3 regions of the Clostridium omnivorum genome follow, and region 3 is predicted to be linked to each of the others. Evidence: riboswitches for the same ligand, from Rfam matches in the RefSeq annotation. Region 3 holds a riboswitch; each other region holds the start of a gene.
What was found. A riboswitch is a leader RNA that binds a small molecule or an ion and turns the genes downstream of it on or off. The one in region 3 is predicted to bind cyclic di-AMP.
Positions count from the first base shown of each region.

Region 1: another riboswitch for cyclic di-AMP. It lies ahead of bsdE14_RS05900 (cell wall hydrolase); the one in region 3 lies ahead of bsdE14_RS17745 (cell wall hydrolase).
Region 2: another riboswitch for cyclic di-AMP. It lies ahead of bsdE14_RS18605 (C40 family peptidase); the one in region 3 lies ahead of bsdE14_RS17745 (cell wall hydrolase).

Region 1 covers NZ_BRXR01000001.1:1,300,780-1,310,752, reverse strand. Annotated here, with positions in the region: gene iadA (beta-aspartyl-peptidase) at 1-398, shown strand, start outside; gene bsdE14_RS05915 (outer membrane protein assembly factor BamB family protein) at 466-2,124, shown strand; gene trxA (thioredoxin) at 2,333-2,647, shown strand; gene bsdE14_RS05905 (NAD(P)/FAD-dependent oxidoreductase) at 2,726-3,580, shown strand; gene bsdE14_RS05900 (cell wall hydrolase) at 3,633-4,160, opposite strand; cyclic di-AMP (ydaO/yuaA leader) riboswitch at 4,162-4,290, opposite strand; gene bsdE14_RS05895 (hypothetical protein) at 4,426-5,436, opposite strand; gene cdaA (diadenylate cyclase CdaA) at 5,634-6,461, shown strand; gene bsdE14_RS05885 (CdaR family protein) at 6,437-7,642, shown strand; gene bsdE14_RS05880 (NAD(P)/FAD-dependent oxidoreductase) at 7,708-9,309, shown strand; gene buk (butyrate kinase) at 9,535-9,973, shown strand, end outside.
Region 2 covers NZ_BRXR01000001.1:3,931,052-3,941,024, forward strand. Annotated here, with positions in the region: gene bsdE14_RS18555 (SHOCT domain-containing protein) at 1-379, shown strand, start outside; gene bsdE14_RS18560 (helix-turn-helix domain-containing protein) at 1,122-1,319, shown strand; gene bsdE14_RS18565 (hypothetical protein) at 1,384-2,079, shown strand; gene bsdE14_RS18570 (hypothetical protein) at 2,634-3,698, shown strand; gene bsdE14_RS18575 (hypothetical protein) at 3,740-3,919, shown strand; gene bsdE14_RS18580 (hypothetical protein) at 4,686-5,264, shown strand; tRNA gene bsdE14_RS18585 (tRNA-Leu) at 5,406-5,487, shown strand; gene bsdE14_RS18590 (hypothetical protein) at 5,615-5,857, opposite strand; gene bsdE14_RS18595 (leucyl aminopeptidase) at 6,074-7,468, opposite strand; gene bsdE14_RS18600 (GNAT family N-acetyltransferase) at 7,612-8,130, shown strand; cyclic di-AMP (ydaO/yuaA leader) riboswitch at 8,196-8,365, shown strand; gene bsdE14_RS18605 (C40 family peptidase) at 8,366-8,995, shown strand; gene bsdE14_RS18610 (hypothetical protein) at 9,156-9,866, shown strand.
Region 3 covers NZ_BRXR01000001.1:3,740,714-3,750,686, forward strand. Annotated here, with positions in the region: gene bsdE14_RS17705 (DNA topoisomerase III) at 1-502, shown strand, start outside; gene bsdE14_RS17710 (manganese catalase family protein) at 572-1,174, opposite strand; gene bsdE14_RS17715 (spore coat protein CotJB) at 1,190-1,456, opposite strand; gene bsdE14_RS17720 (spore coat associated protein CotJA) at 1,473-1,718, opposite strand; gene bsdE14_RS17725 (glycosyl hydrolase family 18 protein) at 1,882-3,210, opposite strand; gene bsdE14_RS17730 (DUF3298 and DUF4163 domain-containing protein) at 3,325-4,050, opposite strand; gene bsdE14_RS17735 (pyruvate kinase) at 4,160-5,212, shown strand; gene bsdE14_RS17740 (hypothetical protein) at 5,307-5,834, opposite strand; gene bsdE14_RS17745 (cell wall hydrolase) at 5,976-6,758, opposite strand; cyclic di-AMP (ydaO/yuaA leader) riboswitch at 6,762-6,885, opposite strand; gene bsdE14_RS17750 (sigma-54-dependent transcriptional regulator) at 7,101-9,782, shown strand.

The DNA.
Region 1 (9,973 bases), 2.4 Mb from region 3:
AGGCAAGTACAGGACTTAAGATTATGCTGGATAGAGGAATTCCTGTAGAACAGCTTCAATTTTCTTCAGATGGTCAAGGAAGCTTGCCAATATTCGATAAAGATAGAAAATTTGTTGGCTTAGGTATAGGCTCTACAAAATCCTTATATAGAGAGTTTAAAGATGCAGTGCTTAAGGATGGAGTAAAGCTTGAAGATGCTCTTAGAGCAGTAACTTCAAATGTAGCAGATCATTTAGTGCTGCGTTACAAAGGAAAGCTGGAAGGTGGAAGAGATGGAGATATTGTGGTACTTAATAAAAATTTAGATATAGTTGACGTAATAGCCAAGGGAAGAACTATGGTACAAAAGGGAGAAGTAGTAGTTAAAGGAATTTTTGAAGGTTCACTTGGAAAATAAAACTAGTAATTAAATTTAATTTTCAAACATATACATCTTCTAGAACCAATGAGGGGGGGGTATATGTTTGAAAAGTAATATTAAAAAAGCAATAGTTTGTATTTTAATTATACCGGTATTTGCTGGCATAAGCCCTGAAAACAAAAGGGCAAAAAATGTAGTGACAAAGGGAAATGAGACATGCTTTGTAGATCCCTATGAAAGAATACAAGCTGCATTTGCACTGGAATCAAAAAGAAAAAATATGCTGATGAATAACAGTGTAATAAATTTTTCTGCTGACACCTCTGCAAATATATCAACATATGGAATGTCCTATGATTTAGATAAGATAAATAAGAACAGGCCAGATTTTAGCTTTACCAGTGAAGGTTATGCAGAGCTTCCAGGAGTAACTTGTTTTAGAGGAGATAACAACAGGGATGGTGGAAGTTATGGAAAGGTAGATGTAAAAGAAGGCAAGTTAAGTATTCTCTGGAAAAAGGATATAGGAACCATAGATACTTGGTCAGGAGTAGGTTGGAATGGACAACCAGCTATTGTTAAGTGGGATAAGACTGCTATTGCAAATATGAATATTAAAGAAAACAAAAAGAAAAAGGAAAATTTAAAAGAAGTAATATATGCTACCCTAGATGGAAATGTGTATTTTTTGGATTTAGAAGATGGGAGCGAAACTAGAACTAAGCTTAATATTGGTGCCCCCATTAAAGGAAGCCTTACAGTAGACCCAAGGGGAATACCTCTTCTCTATGTTGGACAAGGTATAGATAGAAGTGGAAGTAGTTATGTAGATTTTGCCTACAGAATTTTCAGTCTTACTAATTTTAAAAAGCTATATGAAATTAAGGGCAGGGACAATTTTGCACGAAGAGATTGGGGAGCTTTTGATTCCACAGCGCTTGTGGATAGAATTAATGATTACTTATTTATTTGTGGAGAAAACGGTGTGGTCTATTCTGGTAAGTTAAATACTAAATATGAAAATGGACAGGTAGAAATTAAACCTGAATTAGATAAGTATAGATACAGCTTTCCAGGAAAAGATAAAAGGGGGATAGAAAATAGCATAGCTATATATAAAAACTACGGCTTTTTTGCAGATAATGACGGAATGCTCCAGTGTATTGATTTAAAAAACTTAAAACCTTTATGGGCATCAAATGTAAAAGATGATACTGACAGCACTATTGTACTTGAAAAACAGGACTCTGAACTAAATCTTTATACTGCTTGTGAAGTAGATCACCAAGGACAAAATGGCTTTAGCTATGTTAGAAAGTTTGATGCAGCATCAGGAAAGCTTTTATGGGAAAATAAATACATGTGCTCCTACAACGAAGAAACTAACGGAGGAGCTTTAGCCACTCCGGTACTTGGAAAAGGAGATATAAAAAATTTAGTTATTTTTAATATAGCAAGACATACATCCTCAAATGGAGGGGTTCTTGTAGCCATAGATAAAAATACAGGAAAAGAAGTATGGAGCTTAAAATTAAATAACTATTGCTGGAGTTCACCAGTTGCCTTATACTCAAAGGAAGATAAGAGCTATATAGTTCAATGTGATTCTACTGGAAAAGCTATGCTAATAGAAGGCATCAGTGGAAAAGTTATGGACACTATAGAATTAGGTGCTAATGTTGAAGGAACACCAGCAGCCTTTGAGGATACGCTTGTGGTTGGAACTAGGGGCTGTAAAATTATAGGTTTTAAGGTAAAATAGATAGTAGTATATATTGACTTTATGAATAAATAATAAGATAATAATTATTATTTCATAGTTCTTAGCTGTTGACTTAATAGAAAAAATAGAATAAAATCTATATATAGATAAATACCTACCAGGGGTATATGATATTTATCCTTGGTTTTAGTGATAAGGATGTAAAAGTCTTAAATGGACTTTCACGGATAATAAGGAGGAAAAGCAAATGAAAGAAGTAACAGATAGCACATTTTTAGAAGAAATTAATGGTACTGGAGCACCAGTGGTAGTTGATTTTTGGGCACCTTGGTGTGGGCCTTGCAAGATGATTTCACCAATTATGGAGGAATTAGATTCAGAAATAGGCAGCAAGGTTAAATTTGTTAAAGTTAATGTAGACGAGAGCCCTCAGGTAGCTCAAAAGTACAGAATTGCAAGTATACCAACTATAATGGTGTTTAAAAATGGAGTTCCAGTAGATAGCTTAATAGGTTTTAGACCAAAGCAAGCCTTAAAAGAAGTTATAGAAAGACATATATAAGCTAGGTAAGAGGTAAGAAGTAAGAGGTAAAAGTGAAAAGCTTACTTCTTACTTATTATAGTAAATGAGGTGTGAATATTGGATAACAGGTATGATATAGCTATTATTGGAAGTGGGCCTGCAGGAATTTCTGCTGCTATAAATGCTAAAATAAGAAACAAAAAAATAATCCTATTTGGAAGCAAAGATTTAAGTGCAAAGCTCATTAAGGCACCGAAGATAAATAATTATCTTGGTTTTTATAATGTTACAGGAGAAGAACTTAAAAATCAGTTCCAAAGGCATATGGATTCCATGGGCATAGAGATTGTAAATGAGAGAATAAATAATGTTTATGCAATGGGAGACTATTTTACACTTATGGTAAATGAAAAAATGTATGAGGCAACAACTGTGATTTTAGCTACAGGTGTAGAATACACAAAACCCCTAAGTGGAGAAGAAAAGTTCCTTGGAAGGGGAGTGGGGTATTGTGCAACCTGTGATGCACCTCTTTACAAGGGAAAGATAGTAACTATAGTTGGGTATAACAAAGAAGCAGAAGAGGATGCAAATTACGTATCTGAGCTGGCTGCAAAGGTATATTACGTTCCAATGTATAAGGGAGAATATAACCTTAGAAGTGAGATACAGATTTTGCAGGATAAACCTGTGGAAATACAAGGCGATAATTTTGTTTCCAAGTTAATACTTAAGGAAAATGAAGTAGATACTGATGGAGTATTTGTTCTAAAGGATAGTGTACCACCAGCTCAATTGGTACCAGGTTTGGAAATAGAAGAAGGTCATATAAAGGTAGATAGATTAATGAAAACAAATATACCTGGATGTTTTGCTGCAGGGGATTGTATAGGAAAGCCTTATCAATATATAAAGGCAGCAGGAGAAGGTCAAATTGCAGCTTTGTCAGCAGTATCATATTTGGATTCTTAAATAACAAAATCCTCGGTTTAATAAAACCGAGGATTTTGTTATTTAAGGAATATTATTTTACAGCAAAAAATACATGATTTCCTATAGACTTAACATTTTTCTTGTTAATATTTTTCATCCAGCTGGAAGTGGCAATTTTCGGGTTGTAGAAAAACAGTGCCTTTCCTGTTGGATCTTTGCCTTTTAGTGCGTCAAGTACAGCATTGTAACTTGCTGGATCAGGAACAATGGTTATTTCACCATTTCTGATACAGGAAAATGCATTTTTTTGCATTATTACGTCCTCTACAGACTTTGGAAATTGATTGCTTTGTAACCTATTAAGTATTACTGAAGCAACAGCAACCTTACCTTCATAAGGTTCAGCTCTGCTTTCTGCACATACCACCTGAGCCATTAGATAAACATCCTGGTCTGTAATTGGAATTTTCCTATCATTCACACTGAATACTTGAACCGCTTGAACTTCTTCTTTATATAAATCTGCCTCGTCTTCATAACTTACTAGTGCTTTTGCATTATAACAAGGCATAGCTAAAACTATGCTCAAACAAAAGCATATAATTGAACTTTTTTTCATTAAATTTCCTCCTTTTACCTACGGGGTTAGCTGACGGGTTCGGTAAAGGCATAACCTACGCATGATAAATTGCGATTCACCCCAAAAAAGTGGTTTCCCCGTGTTTAATAAACTTCGGTCATAGGTATTTTAACCAATTTATAAAAAATAATACGAAATAATTAATAAACTTTACAAAAAATGAAAAAATGTCCTGAGACTAAAATTATAGACTCAGAACATTTCAATTATTACGTATTACTTCTTACTCCTTAGTTATTAACTACTATTTAACATTATTAGTTTTAAAATCAGCATAAAGCTTCATAAAATCATTATAGGACTTATCTCCCTGCTGAAGATTACTGCTAGAGGTAGCATAAATTGAGTTTAAAAAGTCTTGACTTGGTTTACCTTTTGAGGCTTCTTCTTTTTCTATTGTCAAAGCATATTTAAAGTTCTTTAGATATTCATCATAGTTATCAAGCACATTCTTAAAGATTTTATAGGTAGATGAAGCCTTTTGTGGAATTGTAATGCTTGAGAAAGCCTTTTGTATCTCTTGAAGCTTATTATAATTATCATCTACTTGTGATAGTACTTCATCATAACTCCCACTGCCTGCTCTAACTTTAGCTACGTTTGCACTTAAATCCACCTTTACAGCAGTTAGCTTGGACAATATTGCATCCATGTTATTCATAAATTCTAAATTTACACTTTGCTTAATATCATTATCCCTATTTACTTTTACCATATCAGTAAAATAGGATATTATTGTTTCCATTGTAGTTGAGGCATCTGTAGGAAAAGAAGCAGATGTATTTTTAATACTTATTAAGGAATATGCCTGAACACAATTGTTCTTGTACTTTTTTAAATCCTCTAGTGCATTTGCAACGTCCTTGCTTTGAGAATTAGCAAAGATGGCTTGTACTTGTTTATACATGAGGATATTGTTATTTAGCCCTTCTAAAAGGCTTGCATGTGCTTTAGAATATTTTTCAGTAGGATTAATTCCGTTAATTTTATCCTTTTCCTTTAGTAATGAATCTACTTTAGAAGGTAGTTCTTTTTTTACTTTATCAGGGTCAATGCTGTTTTCCTTATTAAAAGCAGTAATAGATGAATTTATCTTGTTTATATTATCTATTTCTGTTTTAATAGACTTTTCATAGGCGCTTAATGACTTGTTAACAATAAAGTAATAAGTTCCATAGAAAACTCCGGCTATTATTGCTAGTATTAGTATTATAATCCCTAATGTAGTCAATATTTTTTTTGTTTTTGCTTTCAACTAATTGACACCCCTTTTGAAAAATAATATTATAATTATTCTATTATATCATAAAAAATTCCTTCAAATATCTGTAAAAACAAATTAAATTAATTAATAATTTCTATTTAATACTATACTATAAAAATAATAATGGTGTATAATTGTTAATATGGTATTCTGGTTAAGGGGTGAAAAGCTTGGCACAATTTTTTAATATGCTAATTAGCACTATTAAAGGCTTAAGTCCTTCAGCAATTTTGGATATAGCCGTGGTCTCATACATATTTTATAAAGGTTATATGCTTATAAAAGAAACAAGAGCAGAGCAACTTTTGAAAGGGATACTGTTAATTGCAGCACTTATTCCAATAAGTAGTCTTTTACAGCTCAATATGCTCTACTGGATTTTAAGCAATACTATAACCATAGGAGTAATAGCAATCATAATCATATTCCAGCCTGAAATAAGAAGAGCTTTAGAGCATTTAGGCAGAAGCGCATTTAGCGATAGGCACATCATGGAAGATGATGAAATTATGGATAAGGTAATAACTGAAATAGTAAATGCAGTTGAGAATTTATCAGCTACAAGGACAGGGGCCTTGATAGTAATAGAACAGACAACAGGTCTTGGTGAAGTTATTGGTACAGGAACCAAGCTTGATGCAGTTGTAACTTCAGCACTGCTTGAAAATATTTTTGTGGTAAATACACCACTGCATGATGGTGCTACTATAATAAGAAATGATAGAATAGTTGCAGCAGGTTGTTTCCTACCGTTAACTAATAATAATGACATAAGTAAATCTTTAGGTACAAGACATAGAGCAGCACTTGGTATATCCGAGAACTCTGATGGACTTATTATTATTGTATCAGAAGAAACTGGTACAGTATCTCTTGCAGTTAATGGAAAGCTTACAAGGAGATATGATAAAGACAGACTTAAGGATATACTTATTAGAATAATAAAAAGCAGACAAAAATCAAAGCTTACATATAGAGAGAAGGTGAAGCTATGGATCAAAAAAATAAGTGGCTAATTAAAATAACCTGTGTAATTGCTGCTTTTGGACTATGGCTTTACATTTCAAACATCAATGACAACCAGATAAAGTATGAGGTAAAGTCAATTCCTGTAGAACTTATTAATACTGATGCTTTAGCTCAATCAAAGATGAAAATACTGCCAGGACAGCAATTTACTATATCTGTTTATGTGAAAGGGAAACCTGCAGATATATATAAGATAAAGCCACAGGACTTTAAAGTAATAGCTGACATGGGAGAATATGTAGTTCGAAAGGGAGAAAATAAAATACCTGTAAGAATTACAGATCATCCTGAAAATGTACTTGTATTAAATAGTGATACTTTAGTATTAAAGGTAGAGTTGGATGATTTAATTCAAAAGACTTTTCCTGTAGTTGTAGATTTGGATGTTAAAGCAAAAGATGGATACTATGTATCTTCAAATTACACAAGTAAGCCTACAGATGTAATAGTAAACGGGGCTGCTAAATATGTAAATCAAGTTGCAAAGGTAGTGGCAAAAGGCACTGCAAAGAACGTTGATGCAGATATAAACTTAAGCGTTCCTTTTCAAGCACTTGATGCATCAGGAAAAGTTGTTTCTGATGTAGATATATCTCCAAAGCTTGCTGAAATTTCTGTGTCAGTAAAGAAAACTAAGACTGTAGGAATAAACATAAAGACAAAGGGAAATATAAGTAAAGATATGGTGCTTAAAACTCTTATTGCTACTCCAGATAAGGTAGATATAGCAGGTGCAAATATAGATGGTATAAGCTCGCTTGATACTGAACCAATTGACCTTGCTGCTCTGACACCTAATAAGGTAGTAACAGCTAAGATAATATTACCGCAGGGGGTAACTCTATTAAATAGTGACCAAACTGTTAAAATAAAAGCAACTATAGATAAGATTATTTCTAAAAGCTTAACCTATGATATTGCAGTTAAAAATTTAAGTGATACTTTGACAGCTACAATTGATAATCCGAAATTATCACTTACAATATCAGGCATAGAGGCTCAAGTCAACGCTCTTAAGCCGGAAGATATAACTTGCAGTGTAGATGTTAATAACCTGCCTGAAGGAGAGCATAACCTAAATGTAAATGTTACGGTTCCTGATGGGATAACAAAGGTATCCTCTGCTCCTCAGAGTGTAAAGGTAACCTTGAAAAAGAAGACTCAATAATGTATAAAATAGCTTTTAAACCCCGCTTTGTATAAAGTGGGGTTTTGTACGAAGGGAGAAATTTAATGTCTATTAGAATTAACAATATAATACTTAATATAGAAGAAGATATGGAACTAGTAAGAGAAAAAGCTGCAAAGAAGCTTAGAATATCAAATAATGCTATAAAGGAATTTAAGATTTTAAGGGAATCTGTAGATGCAAGAAAAAAGGACAATATTAAGTTTAATTATTCTGTAGAAGTTAGCTGCGATAATGAAGAAAGATTAGTTCAAAGAGCTGATGATAAAGATGTAAAGCTAGAAACTGTGGAGTATAATGATGAATTTTCATATGGGCATAAATTATTCAATCATAGGCCGGTGGTAGTAGGCATGGGTCCTGCAGGTATGTTTGCAGCACTTCTGCTTGCAAGAAAAGGCTATAAGCCAATTATAATTGAAAGAGGTCAGCAGGTGGATGAGAGAACTGCCTCCGTGGACTTATTTTGGAAAACAGGAACTTTAAATTTAGAATCAAATGTACAATTTGGTGAGGGGGGAGCAGGCACCTTCTCAGATGGAAAACTTACAACAAGGATAAAGGATACTAGATGCGATTATGTATTAGATGCTTTTGTAAAAGCAGGAGCTCCCAAGGAAATATTATATTCAGGAAAGCCCCATGTAGGAACTGACATTCTAAAAACTGTAGTAAAAAATATAAGAGAAGAGATTATTAAACTGGGTGGAGAAGTACGCTTTAGCAGTAAACTAGAAGATATAAAAATAAAAAGTGGCAAACTGCACAGTATAATAGTAAATGAAAATGAAATTCCTTGTGAGGCTCTTGTGCTAGCTATTGGTCACAGCTCAAGGGATACTTATAGTATGCTTAATAAAAGGGGAGTTACATTAACTGCAAAACCTTTTGCAATAGGTGTGAGAATAGAGCATTTACAAAGTCTTATTGACGAAAATCAATATGGAAAATTTGCGGGACATCCAAGACTTAAGGCAGCTGATTATAGACTTACCTATACTAGTGAAAAACTAAATAGGTCTGTATACAGCTTCTGTATGTGTCCAGGAGGAGAAGTTGTAGCTGCAGCTTCTGAAGACAAAAGACTTGTAACTAATGGCATGAGTTATTATAAGAGAGATAAAGAAAATGCAAACTCAGCCTTAGTTGTCACTGTAGGACCTAATGACTTTGATGGGTGCAGTCCACTAAGTGGAATGGAATTTCAGAGACATTATGAAGCACTAGCTTATAAACTTGGTGGGGGAAACTACTGCGCTCCAGTTCAATTGGTTGGAGATTTTTTAAGGGATAGACTAAGCACAAAAATAGGTAGAGTAAATCCTACTTATACTCCTGGTTATGAATTCAAACAGCTTTCAGGCTGTCTGCCCCCTTACGTAATTGACGCCTTAAAAGAAGGTATTGTTAATTTTGATAGAAAAATCAAAGGCTTTGGGGCAGATGATGCTGTACTCACTGGAATAGAGACTAGAACCTCTGCTCCAGTACGAATAGAAAGGAATGAAAACTTGCAAAGTTCAAATATTTACGGTTTATATCCTGCAGGCGAAGGGGCCGGGTATGCAGGAGGAATCATGTCGGCAGCGGTTGATGGGCTAAAAATTGCAGAAAGCATAATGAAAGAATGGGCTTCAATAGATTAATTTTTTGAAATGTTGCAAAGTATATAGAAAATTTGTTAAAATGTAATTGTACAATGTTTTTTATTTTTCATTATGAAGGAAATCTGCCAAAATACGAAATAGTTGTTGCAATCGATTTTGTTGAAATTTTCTGTAGTGAATTTAATAATTGGGGCTAAAATTATTGTTGTGTAGATTTATCATTAATGAAGTGCATCATAATAATTAAGAAAGTAGGATGGGGAAATGAGTATAAAAGGTTATGTATTAGTTATAAACCCAGGCTCAACTTCTACTAAAATTGCACTGTTTGATGGGGCAGGGGAATCAAAGGTTACAAATTTATCTCATAGTACTGAAGAAGTTAAAAGGTACGAGAGAGTTTATGATCAAAAGGAAATGAGAACAGAAGTTATACTTAACTGGCTAAAGGAACAAGGAATACAAATAAGTGAACTTTCAGCAGTAGTAGGCAGAGGTGGACTTTTAAAGCCTATGCCAAGTGGTACATATTTAGTAACTGAAAAAATGCTAGAGGATTTAAGGTTAGCAGAGCAGGGAGAGCACGCTTCTAATTTAGGGGGCATTATAGCTCACAGTATTGCGATGCAGGCTAATATACCTTCTTTTATTGTTGATCCTGTAGCCGTAGATGAATTTGAAGAGGTGGCTAGGATTTCAGGTC
Region 2 (9,973 bases), 190 kb from region 3:
TTCACTAACTGGTGCAGTTGTTGGCGGGGTGATAGCTGGAGGTGCTGGTGCAGTGATAGGAAGTAGAAAAGAAATAAAGACTGAAACAAATAGAGTAGATAATCGAAAAACTATTATTACTTATAGTGATAATGGAACTACAAGAAATATCTTTTTTGCTCCAGATGCTTATGAAACTTTACTACAACTTATACCAGAGAAAGATATTAATTTCATTAACTCAAATATCAATTCAAGTGCTTCAACTCAAAATAAAGACGATATTAATAATGATGTGTATGATAAAATTAGACAACTTGCAAAATTAAAAGATGATGGAATATTAACGGAAGAAGAATTTAACTCTAAGAAAAAGGTTTTATTAGAAAAGATAAGTTAATCGATATTATATTAGGAGGCAAGCGACAACGCTTGCTTTTTTCTTTTGCAAAAGTTAATAAAATCAGTGGCGGAAAAAGGTTAATTTTAGGCTTAGTTTTCTATTAATATATATGAGGGAGTAGTTTTAACAAAATAGGTGGATTTCAGCTTCAAAACGCTATTTATATATATGAGGGGACAAAATAAGTAGATTTTAATCCTACTTTTCTATTTATATATATGTGAGAGTAATCGCAGAAAACAAGTCAAATAACACTTGAAAACTCCCTATATATTATATAAGGGATAAGTATTATTCCAAAGAAAATTTCACAACAATACAAATTAAAGTTATAAAGATTGGTTTTATTTAACCAAAGCAAAAGGTGATTATAAACAGTGTTCATCTTGTGGACAAGTTAAATTAGCAAATGAACATTATTTCAGAAAACATTCAAAAACAAAAAATGGACTACAAAGTCGATGTAGAGAATGTGAGCAAAAGTCAGATAAAGAGAGAAAAAGTAGTTTTTAACGGAAATAGGTAGATTTTGTCGTTAAAACTCTATTTATATATATGAGGGCATGTAAATAAAATTTCGATTTTATAAAAAATGTACATATTTGCAACTAATGAATATCTCGCTTTTTAAATATAAATGCTTCTTTTATAAGTCATTTATCGACTTTAGAGTAGATGTAAAAATCTACTCATTTTTTTATTTGATTTAAAGTCCAATATTAGACAAAGGAGGGATACTATGATTTTAAATCTTACTGATAGAGAATATTACAGATTAATGAGAAAACGCTATAACATCAAATTAAAAGCAATATCAGATTACATTGGCTGTTCTTTAAGTCTTTTATCAAAGTATGAAAAAGGACAACGTGAGTTATCAAAAGATAAATTAAAACTTTATATCAAGTTTATAAATGATTTTATTAAGAGCATTTAAAGCTATGGCAAAGAAGCATAGAAGATGTAATGGCAAATATGAAATTAAATAAGGAGTGAATAAAATGTATTATCAACTATTATATTTAAATGATGAAAATGAAGTAACTATAAACGAATTTGAAACAAGAACTTATGATTTTAGCACTGAATTTGCAATCGTTTTATTTGATAATTCAAAAAAACCTTTTGCATTTATTGAATTGGAATACTCAATAATTGATAAGGCATTAGGGCATACTATAACGCTAAATGAAGTAATTAGTACATTAAAGGATTTTGGATTTGACAAGCTAACTTCTAATAAATCAGCTAAAAAATTAAGAGAAGAAGTAGAAAAGAGAACGGATATATGTTATGTAAATAATCGCACAAAGGAAGTGCGCGATTATTACAATCCAATCAAAGATTCAACAGTTCCTAGGTCAGTTTATAATTTAAAAATTATAGATTTAAAAACCAAAGAAGAATTACTTTTTATTGAAAATTGTCTGTTCAATATGGAAAACCCACCTTATCGAATTATTGCAAACGGCATAAAGGATTATACAATAGATTATTGCGAAACAAAAGAATATGAGGAAGAATGTAAACTTGAACAAGAAAAAATTCAAAGGCAAAAGCAAGAAGAAATAAAACTAAAAGAGCAAGAAAGAATAAGAGCAGAAGCTACTCAATTAGTCAGAGAGGAAGAAACAAAAAGAATAGAGGAATTAATTGAAATGAAGATTAAGGAACTGCAAAAACAAGAGAGTGTTTAATTACTCTCTTGTTTTCTAACTTACGATTATAACCTTTAGTATCTATTTTAATATATCTTAAAAGACTATTAATCGGTATAGTATACTCTATACTATTTCTTTTCCCATATGACAGTAGAATAGTACAGACTTGAACCGTTCTCCCGTCAAGGTTCTTGACTCGCAATAATAGAAATGAATAGAAGTCAATGAAAAAGAAACAAGAAAGAACATTTTTTATTTCGCTTTTTCAGATGAAATTCTGAAAGAAGTTACTATTTATAATACATTGAGAAAGAGCAAAGGAATTACTTTAGGTGTGTAAAAAACGTACTAAAATTGAATAAAAATTACACACCTAATATGTAAAAAACATACTAAAACAATACACAAATTACACACCTAATATGTAAAAACTGTGCAAAATTAGTACGGGGATTACACACAAACTAATATATCTATACAATACTAATAAATCTATACTATTACTACTCAACACCCTTCGGGTGTTTTTTTAATTAGCATAGTTTTTGGTTTTCTTTTTCAAATAAAAATCTTATTTTAAAGGAGTGTTTATGTTGAACTATATTATAATACAAAAAGATATTTATAAACAATTGACAGAAGATGAATTTTTAATTTACTGTTTTGCAAGATTTGAAATGAAAGTACTAGAAGATTATACTTTCTCTAGTAGTATTCTAAACTATAAACTAAATGCCACAACAACAAGAGCAAGAAAAAGGCTTAATATTGCAACTAAAGGTTTGATTGAAAAGGGATTACTTCAAAGTCCTATTGATGATGTCTACATTATCAATAAAACAGAAAATATAGGCTATTATTTTGTATTGTATGATATTGAATTTGAAGCCTTAAAAAGTAATAGTAATTTATTAAGATACTTTTGCTTTTTAGTAACTTGCTTAGATAATAAAACACATCAATTTACTATGGCAAATAGCTTTATTCAAAATGGATTTAATGCTTTATATCCAGAGAAAAAAACAAATATATCTAATAAAACAGTTATTCTGAATAATGATACATTGACAAAGCTAAATCTAATTGAAGTAATTAAACAAGGTGAGAATAGAAGCAATATCATTAAAAGAGTTCATATTGCAGAAGATTATAAAAACAGAACAAATGAAGTTAAAGCAAAAGATACTTCTATCATTGAAAAAGAAGCTAATTCTAAAGTTACTCAATCAGTAATAAAAGAAAATAAATCTACTATAGATGAAAAAGAAGTAAACAAACGTTATGCAGAAGCAATTGGAATTGCTGAAAGTGAAATTAATATACGCAAAGACCAATATGAGATAATTGATAAAGTAGGACTAGATAATTTTATTATAATAGCAAAAGATTGTATGCCTAAGTATCACTATATATTTGAAAATCAAAATACTACACCTCAACAAAAATCAGGAATATTCATTGGAATGTTAATAAAAAACAATGAATTAGAAAAAGGATTGGAAGATATAAAAAGCAGAGAAGAAGAACGACAACGGTGTAATCTTTCAGAAGCAGAAATAGAAAATATGCTACGATATACTGATAATAATAATATACAATCTCCAAAACCTCAATTAACAGATTTAAGTTGGGCGTTAGATGAATTTAACTACTAGAATGGAAATTATATTATTAACATAAAAGGAGTAGATGATTTATGAAAAAAGCATTTTTAAGAGTTAAGAGAGCATTTACAAAGAAAAACGATAATAACATTTATGACAGAGCAGAAGGATTTAAAAAGGAACTAGAACATATTATAAAAGAAACAATATTAAGCCTAGAAGAAAATTTAAGAAATACTAAAGAAGCATTAAATGATATTAGAACTATGTAAGAGCATATATAGAGGATATACAGAGATATAGAAGAAGTATAATAGATAGGGCGAAGATGGCGTAGAGGGTGAATAGAGTTTAAAAAGGCTTAAATCAAGTCTGTTGTTATTCACTCCGTTTTCACTGTTATAAATTACGACCCTACTTTGTTATTTTTGCGATGAAGTGTTATTGTGTTATAAAATACGATAAAGTGTATTATTTACGATGATTTATTAATGGGTATCAGTTATATATCTTAATGATTATTGAAATAGCGGAACAAAAATTAAGGCTAATTGATAACTATTATAAATACTTATTTAATAAGAATAAATGTATAAAAATATGAATATTAGTGTATGAAACAATACAAACACGCATATCTATACAAAATGAAAATGTATAAATAAAATAAGTATACAAAATGAAATTGGCTTTATATTTTCATTGATTAAGAATATAGCATTTTCAATGTTTCTAGAGATTTTGAAAGGATGGATAAATACGAATTTCGCAAAATGATAATTTAGCGAAATTCAAAAGAGAAGAAATATATAATAATGAAAGAACTCAATAAAGTTATAAGAATATTAAAAAGAAAATATAAAAAAGGATAAACAAGAACTAGGCAAAAAAGTCTAGTTCTTTCTTTTTTAAAGATAGGAGGGAGAGGGGATAGTTAAAATCTAAGTAAGGACTTTATATTTGTAGGGGTGCTAGAGTACATCTACTCGGACGCTCTCAAAAGGTTGAAAGGCAAGAAAGGTCGGAAGGAAAATAAAAATGAAAGAAGGATTTATAATGACAAACAGATTTTCCGATTTTAATTCTTGCAAGAGAATTGAAGAAAATCCAACTACAAGGAGGGTTTTAGATAATTTCTATAGAACTTTAGGTTATGATTTCGAAAGAGTTGACTTTGATAAAGATTACCAGAGCAGAGCATTACAATACAAAGGAGTAGATGTAATACTTTATAAAGATGGTGGGAGTTTATATGTTGATGAAAAAGTAACTACAAAAGAATTTAAAGGAGATATATTGCTTGAAATAGGAAATGCAAATAAACAAGGTTGGGCTTTGAATGAAAAGTATTTGACCAATGTAGTATTGTTCTATTATACAAATAAAATTATTTTAATTGAGTATGATTCACTTAGAGTATATTTACAAAGTAATTTATTTTTTCTAAATGCAAAATACAAAGTAATAACGTCAGACAATGGAAAACAAAATGTAATAATTCCACTTGAAGTATTACAAAGAGAACTTTATTCCTCTATTTGTACAAATACAGTAAAAGTATTTGATACAATTGAATATTGTAGTGATGAAGAAAAAATATTAAGTTTATTTAAATAGGAGATGGAGAAAAGTCCATCTCTATATTTTTAATACTACTTGAAAAAGTGTTGAAAACAGTATATACTTATACGTGTAAAAAATATAGGCAACGTGTTCGAGAGTTATCATAAGACACGTGCATAAAGCTAGTAAAATCATGCGGATGTGGCGGAATGGCAGACGCGCACGTTTGAGGGGCGTGTGGGAGACCATACGGGTTCAAGTCCCGTCATCCGCACCATAGAGAATAAAAAATACCAATGCTTAAAAGCTTGGTATTTTTTATTATGTAAAGATATAACAATTTATTTATCTTATACTGTAAATGAAAAACCTCGGGCAGACATCCCGAGGTTTTTATACTTAATTTAATTAAATCCCATTCTTTCAAAATATTCATCCATGGACATCTTTCCACCTTTAGGAGCTTCTGAACCACCGATTTTAAAGAGTTCCTCCTCAGTTTTACAATTCATAATAATATCCACCGATCTTAAAGGTCTTTCTCCAATAGGTCTTCTCACAACGTATTCAACTGATGCTGTATATACATAAAATCTATTAAAGAACTTTTCTGTACCATGAAATCTAACTTTTCTAATACTAAGCATATTTATCCCTCTTTCTAACCATAGCGTTTAAGTCCATTTATAAAAATAAATGATATAAGTCAAAAGTGTTATTGATTCTATTTTATATGAATTGAAAAAATATTGCAATTACTAATAATGGTTCTTGTATATAAAATAATTATGTTTAGGAATAAAATAATTTATCTGCCATAATGTTCAATAATACAGAATGAAAAAAACAGGGGATACCCCTGTTTATGTTGTAAGATATTCTATTAATGTTCTAGTAGGAATTCCCGTTGCACCTCTATCATAAAAATCAGAACCTGAGCTAGAAGCAGCACATCCAGCTATATCTAGGTGTGCAAAGTTAACATCTTCTGCAAAGCTTTGAAGGAATAAACCAGCAACAATTGCACCACAATCAGTACCTGAATTTCTCATGTCAGCACTATCGGTTTTCAATTGTTCCATATACTCCTCATTATCTGGCATTCTCCATAAGTTTTCCCCAACTGATTTGCCGCAGTCAATGAGGGTTTTAGATAAGGAATCAGAGTTGCTAAGCATTCCTACATTAATGCCGCCCAGGAAGTTAGCACAAGATCCAGTCAAAGTAGCAATATCAATAATTGTTGTGGCTCCTAATTCCTTTGCGTATGTAATGGCATCACAAAGTATTAGCCTTCCTTCTGCATCTGTAGATATAATTTGAACTGTTTTACCGCTATAAGTAGTTAGAACATCTCCAGGTTTAAATGCATTACCTGAAGGCATATTTTCAGCAGTAGGAATTAGTGCAATTATATTTTTCTTTGGCTTCAATTTTGAAGCTGCCTTCATTAATCCAAGCACTGAAGCAGCCCCAGCCATATCAGTAACCATAGCTTCCATACCTTTGCTAGGCTTTAATGAAATTCCACCACTATCAAAAGTAATTCCCTTACCTACTACAGCAGTAATTTCTTTGCTTTCAGCATCTCCAAAATACTGCATTATAATCAACCTAGGGCTATGTATGCTGCCTTTTCCAACACTCAAAATGCCATTCATACCAAGCTGCTCAAGCATGTATTTATCTATAATTTTCAAATCTAGATTTTCTTCTTTTGCAAGATTTTCGGATTGTTGAGCAAGATATTTAGGAGTAACATAATTTGAAGGCATATTTACTAGATTTCTAGTAAAGTTTACTGCACTTCCTACTATTAATCCTTTAGTTATAGAATCCCTATTTTGGGACACTATATTTAATTTTTGTAGCTTGATTTTTTCTTCGTTATGTTTAATTCCATTGAATTTATACGTTGCTAGTTCAATGGCTTGACCAAGGGCATATCCAAAATCCTCGTGAAAATTATCTAAGATATCTAGTTCAGTTAAGGAGTCTTTTAATGATTTAATAGCGTAGCCTAGACCTTTAAGTAGTTTTGTTGAATTGAATTCCTCAGTGCTTCCTAGACCTAAAATAAATATTTTTTCATATTCATTTTGACCAAGAGTGTTTATAATTTCTAATTCTTTGTACTCACCTTTGCTAGTGGAGTACTTCAGAATATCCATAAGCTCCTCAGGATAAGTAAGTTCAAAATTATTAAACTTAAAGATAAGTAAATTTGAATACATTCTACTATCATTTACACCAATCATGTTATGCACCTCCACGAATATAATAACATACTTGCAATAAAATGTTTATACTTATTTTTACATAAATAAAAATGTAAAGTTTATTAAAAAAAAGGAATTTAAAATTAAATGTAGAATAAAAATTCGTAGGAAGAGGTGAATTTATGTTTGATATAAATATTAAAATTGATGATATAAGTATTTCAAGCATAGAGAAAGAAGATATTATTTATATTCAAAAATGGATAAATAATCAACAAGCTTTAAATATAAATATTGAAAATCCCTTAGGACTTAAGGAGTTATATCAGAGATTCCTTGAATACTATGTTAGTGAGAGTGAATTTTTCCTTAAGTTAAATCGAGGCGAAAATCTCATTGGTGTCTTAAAGGGAAGGTTAGAATTTAAGAATAATAACGAAGTATGGTTTTGGTATTATCTAATAGACCATGAATTTAGAGGAAAAGGTATAGGTAGTAATATAGTAAAAGAAGTAATGAATTATTTTTCAAACAATTTTGGAATATATAATTTTTATACTGGAGTACCTGCAAAAGATGATGATATTAAAAGATTCTGGCTAAACAATAATTTTAATCTAATAAGAGTTTCAAAGAACTTTTTTAACATTAATGGAGAAGAAATTGATATGCATATTTTAAAAGCAAAGGCTTATATGTAATAAAGTGGGAAATATTTTTATAAAATAGTTAATTATCATTGACAGCGCACATATAATAAACTATAATAAAAATCGTGCTGAATCCTATTTATAGGTACGGAGGAACCAGTATGTTGGGGTTAATCCGATTATTTTATTAAATAATGTCCAATTAATGGACAACTTAATAAAAAATTGGTAGGGAACCTTCACCCGAACCCGTCAGCTAACTCCGGAGGCAAGAAGGAGGTTACAAATGAAATACATAAAATCAACGGCATTTATTTTTGTTGTGAGTATATTAGCTATAAGCATCACATCCAAAACAAACAGCTATGAGGTAAAGGCAGATGCAGCTATTAAAACACAACAAGGAGTTGTAGTTCGATCTGCGAACTTAACAACAGAGAAGGTAATAGTAGTTCCTAAAAAGGAAACAGAAGAAACAAGTAAGGGCAATTCATCTAAAAAGTCATCATTAAGCAGAGGTGGATCAATGAATAGCTCACTTGCTAAAACATCAGGTAACAGCAGCGTAGTTGGATTTGCTTCCAATTTTTTAGGAAGGCCTTATGTATGGGGAGCTTCAGGCCCAAGAGCCTTTGATTGCTCAGGATTTACAGCTTATGTTTATAGTAACTTTGGTGTTTACTTAGATCACTATACTGGGTCACAATTTGGAGCTGGTAAGTCAGTTAGTAGAGCAAATTTATCTCCTGGCGATTTGGTATTCTTTAATACCTATGGTTCGATATCACATGTTGGTATATACATGGGTGATGGAAGATTTATTCATGCAGCTAATCAACGAACTGGTGTAACAATAAGTAATTTAGATGAAGGGTATTATTCAGCTAGATATGCTGGAGCAAGAAGAGTAAAATAGTAATTTATCTCCCGACAAAATTTGTCGGGTTTTTTTTATCATAAATTTATTAAACTTCAAATAGTATAAAGTATGTATTTGGTTACTGCCATATTAAATTCCGCTTATTATACTAAGGTAGAAACCTTTTATAATTAACATATTATTTGGAGGTATAGTTATGAAGTACACAAGATATGATATGAGAAAAAAGAAAAATGAAGGAACTATGGTTCTGCTTATTTTAGCTGTTACACTGATTATGGCTTTCGTTATTGGTACTGTTATGTCAAACTTTTTTCTAAAGAACGCTTCTAATGTTAAAAATGAAGATGGTGCACAAAAAACTGTATCACAAAAAACAAGTAATCAATCCGCTGAAAAAGATGCTGTTGTTAAATATGTAGTAATTCAAGGCGGAAAATACATAAAAAGTGAAAATGTAGGACCAGAAAAAAATATATTAAGCAATTATGGAAATCCATTTACAATAGCAGAAGCAGATGGAACTAGAGTTTTACTTGGAATATATAGTGAAGCTGATTCTGAGAAACTTATAAAAACATTAAATGACAATAAAGTTGATAATTCTAAAATGGTTTTAGAAGTTACTAATGGAGATATGTGTAATAAGGAGATAGTTGAAATAATAAATGCTAACCTATTAATACTTACAAAGTTAACTGAAAAAAATGTACCAGCAGTTCAAACTAAAGATTTAAAAGAATGGTGTGCTAGTCTTAAGGATGTAGAAAAAGGAAGTAAGAATTATGCAATACTTACTGAGCTTAAAGGATATGTGAAAAATATGCCAGAGACTATTGCAAAAGAAAAGGCATCAGATAATTATGTATATATTTATAATATTTTGAAGAAATTTAATTCTAAATGAGAATTAACGCGTCATATGTAAGGCGCGTTAATTTATTTTTTGTAAATTTCTTTTTATTTTCATACAAAAAACTTAAAAAATTATTAAACAATCCTCTAAATACTTGT
Region 3 (9,973 bases):
GCTTGAATTAGAGCAAATCAGCAAAGGTAAAAAGGATCCAAGAGTATTTACTGAAGAAATGAGAAAGTATGCTGCTGAGCTAGTTCAAGAGGTTAAGGGAAGTACAGATAAATTCAAGCATGACAATCTATCAGGAAACAAGTGCCCTGAGTGCGGAAAATATATGCTTGAAGTAAAGGGTAAAAACGGAAGGATGCTTGTATGTCAAGATAGAGAATGTGGTCACAGAGAGAATTTAGGCAGACTTACCAATGCTCGTTGTCCTGAATGTCATAAGAAGTTAGAGCTTAGAGGACATGGAGAAGGACAAATTTATGTATGCCTGAATACTAACTGCAACTTTAGAGAAAAGGCTTCATCTTTTAGCAAGAGATTTAAAGATAATGAGAGCAAATCAAATAAAAAAGATGTTCAAAATTATATGAAGAAAATGAAACAAGAAAATGAAGCTCCAATGAATTCAGCATTAGCAGAAGCGTTAGCAAAATTAAATTTAAAATAATAAAGATGGTATACATAGCATATAAATACTGTGTATACCATTTTCTTTTTTCTAAAATAACTTAAAATGTTACTTCTTTAAATAATCAGGTTTTGGCATAATATATAAACGCGGATCTTGGAGATAATCCTGAACTAGTCTTAAAGCTTCACCAAATCTTTGATAGTGTACTACTTCTCTTTCTCTAAGGAATTTTAATGGTTCAATAACATCAGGGTCATCTGCCATATTAATTAAGTATTCATAGGTAGCTCTAGCCTTTTGCTCAGCTGCTAAATCTTCAGTAAGATCTACAATTGGATTACCTTTTGATTGAATATAAGCAGCACTAAATGGAACTCCGTCGCCATTAACTGGATATATTGCTTTATCGTGATCAGCATAGAAACCGCCCATTCCAGCAGCTTCAATTTCTTCTACACTAGCTCCTTGAACTAGTTGATGTACTATAGCTCCAACTATTTCAAGATGTGCTAGTTCTTCTGTACCTATATCATTTAATGTTGCAATAGCTTGTGGGGTAACCATAGAGAATCTTTGACTTAAATATCTTAGTGAAGCTGCTAGCTCTCCGTCAGGTCCTCCATATTGAGTAATTATTACTTTTGCCATCTTAGGATTTGGGTTTTTAATTTTTACTGGATATTCCAGTTTTTTTTCATATAACCACATATACTACTACTCCTCCTAGCGAATTCTAAAATTGGCTTCATATTCCCAAGGCCAAGGTTCATTTATCCATTGAAAAGGATAAGCACTGCAGGAGCCCTCAACTAATGGACCATAATGCTTTTCATATTTTTCTTTTAACATTTTGCATTGCATAACTGCAGAATTGTGTTTAGCAAGAGCATTACGATCGGTTGGATGAGTATCTAGATATAGATGGAGGTCCTCAATCATAAAATCCAGTGCTGTTATTTGTTCTAAGAGTTCAAATTTATTACTATCCATTACTATAAAGCACCTCCTACTCTTCTTCTCTTAATACTTTGTGCTTTTTATCTTTCTTTTCATATGGACTATATAGTTCAGGGAAAATTGTTCCTTTTTTTAGTCCTTCAATAGGGGAAAAGATAGTACACATTTTTTGATAGGGAACATAAGCAGCTGCAAGACGTACATTTCTAATAACTAGTTCTTGTGGTATACATTGACCCATGCCATCGCAATTCATGTCGTTCATTTCATAATTAGGTTTGCTGATTTTAGCCATTTGTGTATTAATCCTCCTTGATTGTTGCTTACACAATAACAGTATATTCCTCAGCATAAACTTTGCTACTATTTAATTACAAAAGGAAAAAGGCAGATTTTTTAAAATCTACCTTTCATTATTAAAGGAAATAGTATGATAAAAACTATATATAATTTTTTCTCTACTTATTAAATTTAGTTTTTATAGTTGCCCAATAATTTGAATCCTCAAGACCTAATCTCCAAATTGCTATACCAGATAAATTTGAATTATTAACTAAGTCTAGTTTATACGCAAGGCTTGTACCATTTTCAAACCAAACGGTGTGCTGAATACTTGAGTTATCTGTATAGCTAAAGTATGGGCATTGAGAAACAGGATCCCATTGTATTTGTACACCATAGGTTGCTGCTAAATTATTACACTGAGAAATACTGTAAGCTTTTGTGCCATTTGAAGACCAATCGTATCCATAAGCTGCCGTACCAAGTAGTATTTTTTCTTTAGGTACTACAGTTACAGCATAATTAATAACATTTTGAACCCAGCCAATTGAAGCTATAGGTCCAGGAGCTCCGCCTGGATAGTGCTCATCGTAGGTCATAAGCACAAGCTGATCTGCATAACTTGCGATTTTTGCATAGTCAAAAGCTCCACTCCATCCATCTGTAGTACTGTCATAGGTTTTAGCTGGAACAGCAGCTGTAACCATAAAGCCTTGTGGTTTTAATGCATTATATAGTTCGCTGATGAAAGTAGAATAGTAGCTTCGATCATAATAATAAACACCTTCTAGATCTACATTTACACCTTTGTAGCCATTTGTCTTTAGAGCAGCTGTAATATTAGCTATTAAGTTCTGTCTATTTGTTGGACTTTCTAATAGTGTTTTAGCTATACTTCCATCAAAGTTATTTGTTAGCATAGCTAAACTTTTTATGTTGTTACTATTGGCATAGGAGAGTTGACTAGTAGGTACAAGTCCAGTAATATTGCCAAGTCCGTCTGTTGTATAGGTGTCAGTTGCTATTTCATTTATCAATGTTGAATTATTCACCATTGAGTTATAGGACGAACTATCACCAGAATAATAATATACTGCATAACCTAAAACTAATTTTGTAGGTGCTTGTACAATCACAGAGGAAGTAGCAGCTTTTATATGGGTTGAATCAGCTGAGGTACCATAAGAATTGTATGCTCTTACAAAGTACCAATAAGTTGTAGCAGCAGAAAGCCCAGTATTTTTAAATGAATTGGTTGATACTGTAGCTACTTGAACATAATTTGAATCATTAGGAGTTGCCCTAAATATTTTATAGCCTGTAGCCCCTGATACTGCTGTCCAACTAAGAGTAGTTTCGGAAGTGGTTATTCCGGAAGCTGTTAGGCCTGTGGGAGCGGATGAAACTTTGCTTGTAATTCTAGGCTTAGCCATTACTATGTTTGTGCTGAAAACTATAAAAGCTAGAGCTAAGAGAAGTGAGTAAAAATATGGTTTGCGCTTCATTGCTTTACCTCCTTAAAATATATTTACTTTGATTATCGAAAAAAATATTGTAAAGGTTACAAGTAAATTATGGAATAAAAAATAACCCCGCTTAGAACAGGGTTACTAGTTAAACTAAAGAAGTTTTTGAATTGGACTAAGAGGATATATGAGACTTTGAATTTCTGTATAAGGTATTTTTACTTCAAATCTTCCATAAGCGTAAGGAGTATACTCATACAGCTGATAATATAGCACTAAGAAGGTTGGAGTTAGATAAAATTTTTGATCCTCTGTTAAGCCTTTATATTCAGTAAGTAGGGGGACACCACCTTCTTTCGCCTTTCTTATAGAGATTTCATTTAACTGAGGGATGTAATTAAGCTTTGGATTAAACAGGTCATTAAGTTTATATATTTCACCACTATTTAAATCTATTGAAAGTGAGTCATATACAGTATTGCCATGTGCTCCACCAGTATAGTAATATAGTTCAAATAAAACGCTGAGCAGTCCCTTTTGATTTAATGGAACACTATAACCACTTATTATGGTTTTAAAATCAATGGGAGATGTTATAAGTACATTGTTCTTAAAGAGATTCACCTCTGTATCGCTTATAGCACTATTTACTTTCTGTTTTGTATCTTCAGTTAGATTATTCACATAGGGATAAAGAAGTTTAAATTCTTCTGGCGAAATTTTTTGTTCTTCTAGCTCAGCTTTTTCAGTGACCCTGGAATAATCTTTTTCCGGTTGCTCTAATTTACTAATATCATTTTGAAATATAGTGTCGACTTTACTTTTTATTTCTATGGCTTTATGAGGAAAATAACTTTTGGGATAACTGAAATAAATCATTAAAAGCTCCTTCCTTAAAATACTTTGGTATTATTATATGCATTTAATCATATATATGGGTAGGTATAATGCATATTTTAAACTTAATTCAATATTTAGAGGTAGGTATATGAAAATTGTATGTTCTATTGGACCAAATGCAAAAAAACTAAGTGCTTTAGATGAATATGCTAATGAAGGTATGAACATGGCTAGATTCAATTTTTCACATGCCAATTATGATACTATTAGAGCACAAATAGAATATTTAAGAAAGCAACATCCTTTTGTAGAAGTAATTCAAGATTTACGCGGTAATAAGCTTAGAGTAAGCAGTCTCTTTCAAAGGGAAGTAAAGGTAATGCAAGGAAGCATAGTTTATTTTTGTTCGGAAAAATTTTATTATGAAAAAAACAGAATGAGAGGTCTTACTATACCAATATCTTTAGAAGGCGACTTTTCTACCATGTATAGTGCAAAAAAAATACTCATGAAAGATGCAACTATAGAATTTGAAGTTGTAGGAACAGGGAGTAAGAATGAGTTAATAAAGACCATTGTTAAACGAGGTGGGTTAATAAGAGCTGAAAAAGGAGTTAATGCCCCTGGAATGGATAGGAGTATGCTAGGGATTACTGAAAAGGACAAATTTGATATAAAGTGGGGTCTAGAGAATAACGTGGATATAATCTGCTTATCTTATGTGACTAAAGTAGAAGATATAATTAATTTAAGAGATTATATAAAATTATTGAGAAAAGCAGATAAAAGCTTAAAAATGCCCAAAATATGGGCTAAAATTGAATGCGATGAGGGAGTCAAAAATTTTAAAGATATTTTATCTAAGGTGGATGGAATAATTCTTGGCAGAGGCGACTTAGCAGCAGAGGTTGAAATTTACGATGTTCCAAGAATTCAGGAAGAGATTTTTCGTGTTATAAAAAGAACAAAAAAGGAGTTTATTATTGCAACTCATTTGCTGGAATCTATGAAAAGAGAGGCTGTTCCCACTCTTCCAGAAATTAATGACATATATAATTATATAAAAGCGGGAGCTACAGGTTTTATGCTTTGTGGAGAATTAACAGTTGGAAGGAATCCTTTAGAAACCATACGAATTTTGAAATTAATTATAGATAGGTATAAAATTGTAAGCTTAGATAAACCAAATGAGGTGGAATAAAACATAACATAGCTTTAAAGCTTGATTTAAACAATTTAGTTATTTTATATTGCTTATAAAATGCCCCTAGCAAATATTTGCTAGGGGCGCATTGTTAATAGCAGTAGAAGCTTTCTATCATTCTAAGGTCCATTCCAAAGTATACCCATCTACGCCCGTTCCAGCGATATCCGGCTATTGATCTTCTTCCCACATAAGTAAGCCACGCCCAAAAACCTCTACCATTTCTTGGCCATATATAAACATATCTATATAAACATCTTCTTATGGCACCTGGGTCTATTGCTTGAGGTGCAATACCAGCTTGTGGCTTGAATTCGCCCTGGGACTTTGATGGTGTAAAGTTTGGAGGTGGTCCCATAGGTACTCCTCCTTGTTGAGGTCCGCCCGGTTGATTTCCAAATGGAGGTCCCCCTGGCTGATTACCGAATGGAGGCATATTCATAGGTCCGCCAGTTCCAGGTGGGAATGGTGGAGGAGTTGGAAATTGACGATAGCCATAAAACATTTGTTGATATATTGGACAAAAGAATGGTGGTTCAAACTCATCAGACTCTTCCATATTGTCAATATCGTCTAGTTCATCAAATTCACTTATGTCACGATAGTCATCGTAATACATTAATTACACTCCTTAATAAATATTACATTATAAGTATATGTAATATTTATAAAAGTGTTAATGAATTATAAAAGGTTTAAATATAAATATTACAGAAAAAGAGCCAGAAGAATTAGTTCTGGCTCTTTTTCATATACTGGATTAGTATGCAAATACCATATGAGAAATTCTAGCGGCTATAGGCTTGGACCATAACCAAGTATTTGTTGTGCTGTCATCAAAATAATAAAGTGCACCATTTGATGGGTCTGATCCTCTTAAGGCTTCATAAGCTGCCTGAATTGATTCTGAAGTAGCTGGTTTATCAATCCATCCATTAAGAACAGGAGTAAATTGATAATAACCATGATCCACTTGATAAATTACACTTGATATAGTCTTAGGAAAACGTGAATCCTGTACTCTGTTGATTATAACTGCACCAACAGCCACCTTCGCTGAATAGGGTTCCCCCTGAGCTTCAGCGTTAATAAGTCTAGCCAGCAAATCCACATCAGCTTGACTGTATGGAATTACGCCAGCTTGCTGGTTTGACGCAGTATTTGTTGAGCTGCTGCTTGTTGTTGCAGTGCCTGGTACAAGAAGCTTTTGACTAGGGTATATATAGTCATCCCATTTGTTGTTCATTACTCTTAATTGGCCCAAAGTTATACCAAATTTCTTTGAAATTAGGTATAAGCTATCCCCAGATTTAACAGAGTAAATTTGTGCTGGAACGTTTAATGTTTGACCTATATAAATTTTATCGCTAGTAAGATTATTAGTTGTCTTTAATTGAGTGATGGTAGTATTGAATGTTTTGCTTAAGGTGTAAAGTGAATCACCTGAAGTTACTTTATAGTCTGCTGCCTTTACTGGTAGTACAGATGATAAAGCTACACCCAATGATAAAAGTAAAATTGATAGTTTTTTTGATTTAAACATAAGTTTTATCCTCCTTCTGCCTCCGAGGTTAGTTGTCGGGTTCGGGTTGAGGCACCCTACTCAAAATGAGATTCACCCCGTTGTTTATTCCCCCGTACTCCATTTGGAGATTCGGCTTGTCTTATGTGTGCTATTGTAACAAAGCATGTCCACAAAAATCTATAGTAGATTTAAGGTATTATGGGAAATTGGTGGTGATTTGTGCTTTATACACTGCTATTCATGTTTAGCTTTATGAGTATCTAAAAAGTATAATTGACCGGAAGTATAAAATGAGATATAGTACATAATAATAGGATAATTTTTCAATAGTTTGTAATTTGTAGAAGCGGAGGTGAAAGAATGAAAAGAATTGATTTGGTATATGAGACACTTAAAAAGCTATATACAGGCAAAGGGTTAAGTGCTGTTGAAATTGCTCATACCTTAAAATTAAGCAGGGCAAATGTTAGTAATGATTTAAATAAATTATGCACTGAAGGTAAGGTTTCAAAAAGCTCTGGGAGACCAGTTCTTTTTAATCCTATTGATAACATTGAATATAATGAGGGTGAAAGTAAAATTGACAGATTTACAAGAGAGAATCAAAGCCTATATACAGCTGTAGAACAGGCTAAAGCAGCAATACTGTATCCACCTAAAGGTATGCATGTACTTATTTTAGGGGAAACTGGTGTTGGAAAATCTATGTTTGCAGGGCTTATCCATCAATATGCAATTGAAATGAAGCGAATGGAAGAAAAAGCTCCATTTGTAACTTTTAACTGCGCAGATTACGCTAATAATCCACAACTTTTAATAAGTCAGCTCTTTGGTACTAAAAAAGGAGCCTATACTGGAGCAGATTCTGATAAGATTGGGCTTATAGAAAAAGCAGACGGAGGTATTTTATTTTTAGATGAGGTACATAGACTTCCACCTGAGGGCCAAGAAATGTTTTTTACCTTTATGGATAAAGGTACTTTTAGAAAACTTGGGGAAACTGAAACGGAGCGCAGAGCGGATGTACTTATTGTTTCAGCAACTACAGAAAGTCCAGAATCAACATTGCTTAAAACCTTTACAAGAAGAATACCAATGGTTATTAAAATTCCTAGTCTCTCAGAGAGGACAATGGAAGAAAGATTTTATTTGATAAGTAATTTTTACCGTGAAGAATCCTTTAGGCTGGATAGAGAGATAATGGTATCAATTAATTCTATGAGAGCTTTTCTTAGCTATTATTGTCCTAACAATATTGGACAGCTTAAAACAGACATTCAACTTGCTTGTGCTAAAGCTTATGTTGATTTTGTTTCTAAGAAAAAACAATATATAAAAATTAACAGCACTGATTTGCCTACTTATGTTAGGGAAGGACTTTATATACAAACTGAACATAGACAAATTTTTAATAAACTTATAGGAATAAATAAGAGATATTGTGTATTTAATAAACTTGAAAATAATTCTCTTCTTGAAAAACAGAATTATGAAGATTCTATATATGACATGATAGATCATAGAATAGATGAGCTTAGAGATAAAGGTATTCAAGGAGAAACGCTCCAAAAGGAAATGGAAAAGGACATTGAAGATTATTTTACAAGATACATATACTGCCAAAATCGAAATGTAGACATTACAAATTTGGAAAGTATTATACCTGAAGAAATAGTAAAAACTGTCCAAGATATTATAAGCTTTAGTGAGGAAAAACTTAATAGGACTTTAAGCCAAAGGGCCTATTATGGTATAGCAGTTCATATATCGAACTCCTTAGAGAGAATAAAGAGAAATAAACTTATTGTTAACCCCAAGTTGAATAGCATTAGGACAGAATTTGGCAGCGAGTTTAATGTTGCTTTGGATTGCCTTAAAATAATAGAAAGATCATTAGATGTTACCATGCCTATAGATGAGGCAGGATTTTTAGCAATGTTTTTTGTTTATGACGAAAAAGATATTGAAATGAATAACAGTTATGTAAAAGTAATTGTTGTCGCACATGGCAGTTCTACAGCAGCATCTATGGCAGAAGTAGCAAATAAACTATTGGGCATTAACAATGTTATTGGTATAAATGCTCCATTAGAGGAAAAACCGAAAATAGTACTAAGTAGACTAAAAAATTATATAATTGAGCATGGTATAAAATCTGATGTTTTACTTTTAGTGGATATGGGTTCTTTAACTACTTTTGGTGAAGAAGTAGAAAAAGATATATGTATTAATGTAAAAACAATTCCGCTTGTTAGTACACTTCATGTAGTAGAGGCTGCAAGAAAAGCTGCTATGGGATATTCTCTTGAGGAAGTATACAGAGAAACTGTAAATGTGAATAATTTTCTTGAATATGATACTGTACATGATAGGACAAAGATTGATAGAAGAGAAAAGCTTGTAATAATAACAATGTGTACCACTGGAGAAGGAAGTGCTATTGCAATAAAGAATCTTTTAGAACAACATTTGGAATATGATAAAAGTATCCTGGAGATAATTCCAGTTAATTTGGTTGAAAATGAAAATATATATTCAAGGATAAAAAGCATTAGGGCCGATAGAAACATTATTTGTATTGTGAGTGCTTTTAATCTTGAAACTAAGCTGCCGCAATTTAGATTAGATGAGGTTTTAAGTCTAAGAGCAATTAAAACCATACAAGGACTTATAGATATTGAAATGACTTATATTAAAATGGGTGAAACATTAGAACATCAGCTTAAAAATGTAGAGGGTAGAGAGGCTTTTATAGTTATTAAGAAATGCATTGGAAGCATAGAGAAAGAAATGAATATAAAAACCGATACTGATATATTAATTGGAGTAACACTGCATATTGGATGTATGATAGACAGAATAAAAAGTGGAGGTACTATAATTAAATTTGAAGATAAAGGACAATTTATAGAAACTAATAAAGAGCTATATAATTCAGTTAAAAAATCATGCAAGCTATTAGAAGAAAAGTTCAATATACATATCTTTGATGATGAATTATGCCATATAATGAGATTTTTTAATTATAATAACTATTCTTAATTTATATTGTGCGGCAGCTAATGCCGCTATTTTTATAAAACAAAAATTTTTTGTAAAACACAATAGCATTAGTGTTTTGTCATTATAAGTCAAAGCGAGCTAAAACATTAAATTCCCCTCTAGTGTTTTGGCATGATAATTGCGATAAGTATAGCTTATAGTTATATAACTACAAGTATTAGCAAAATACT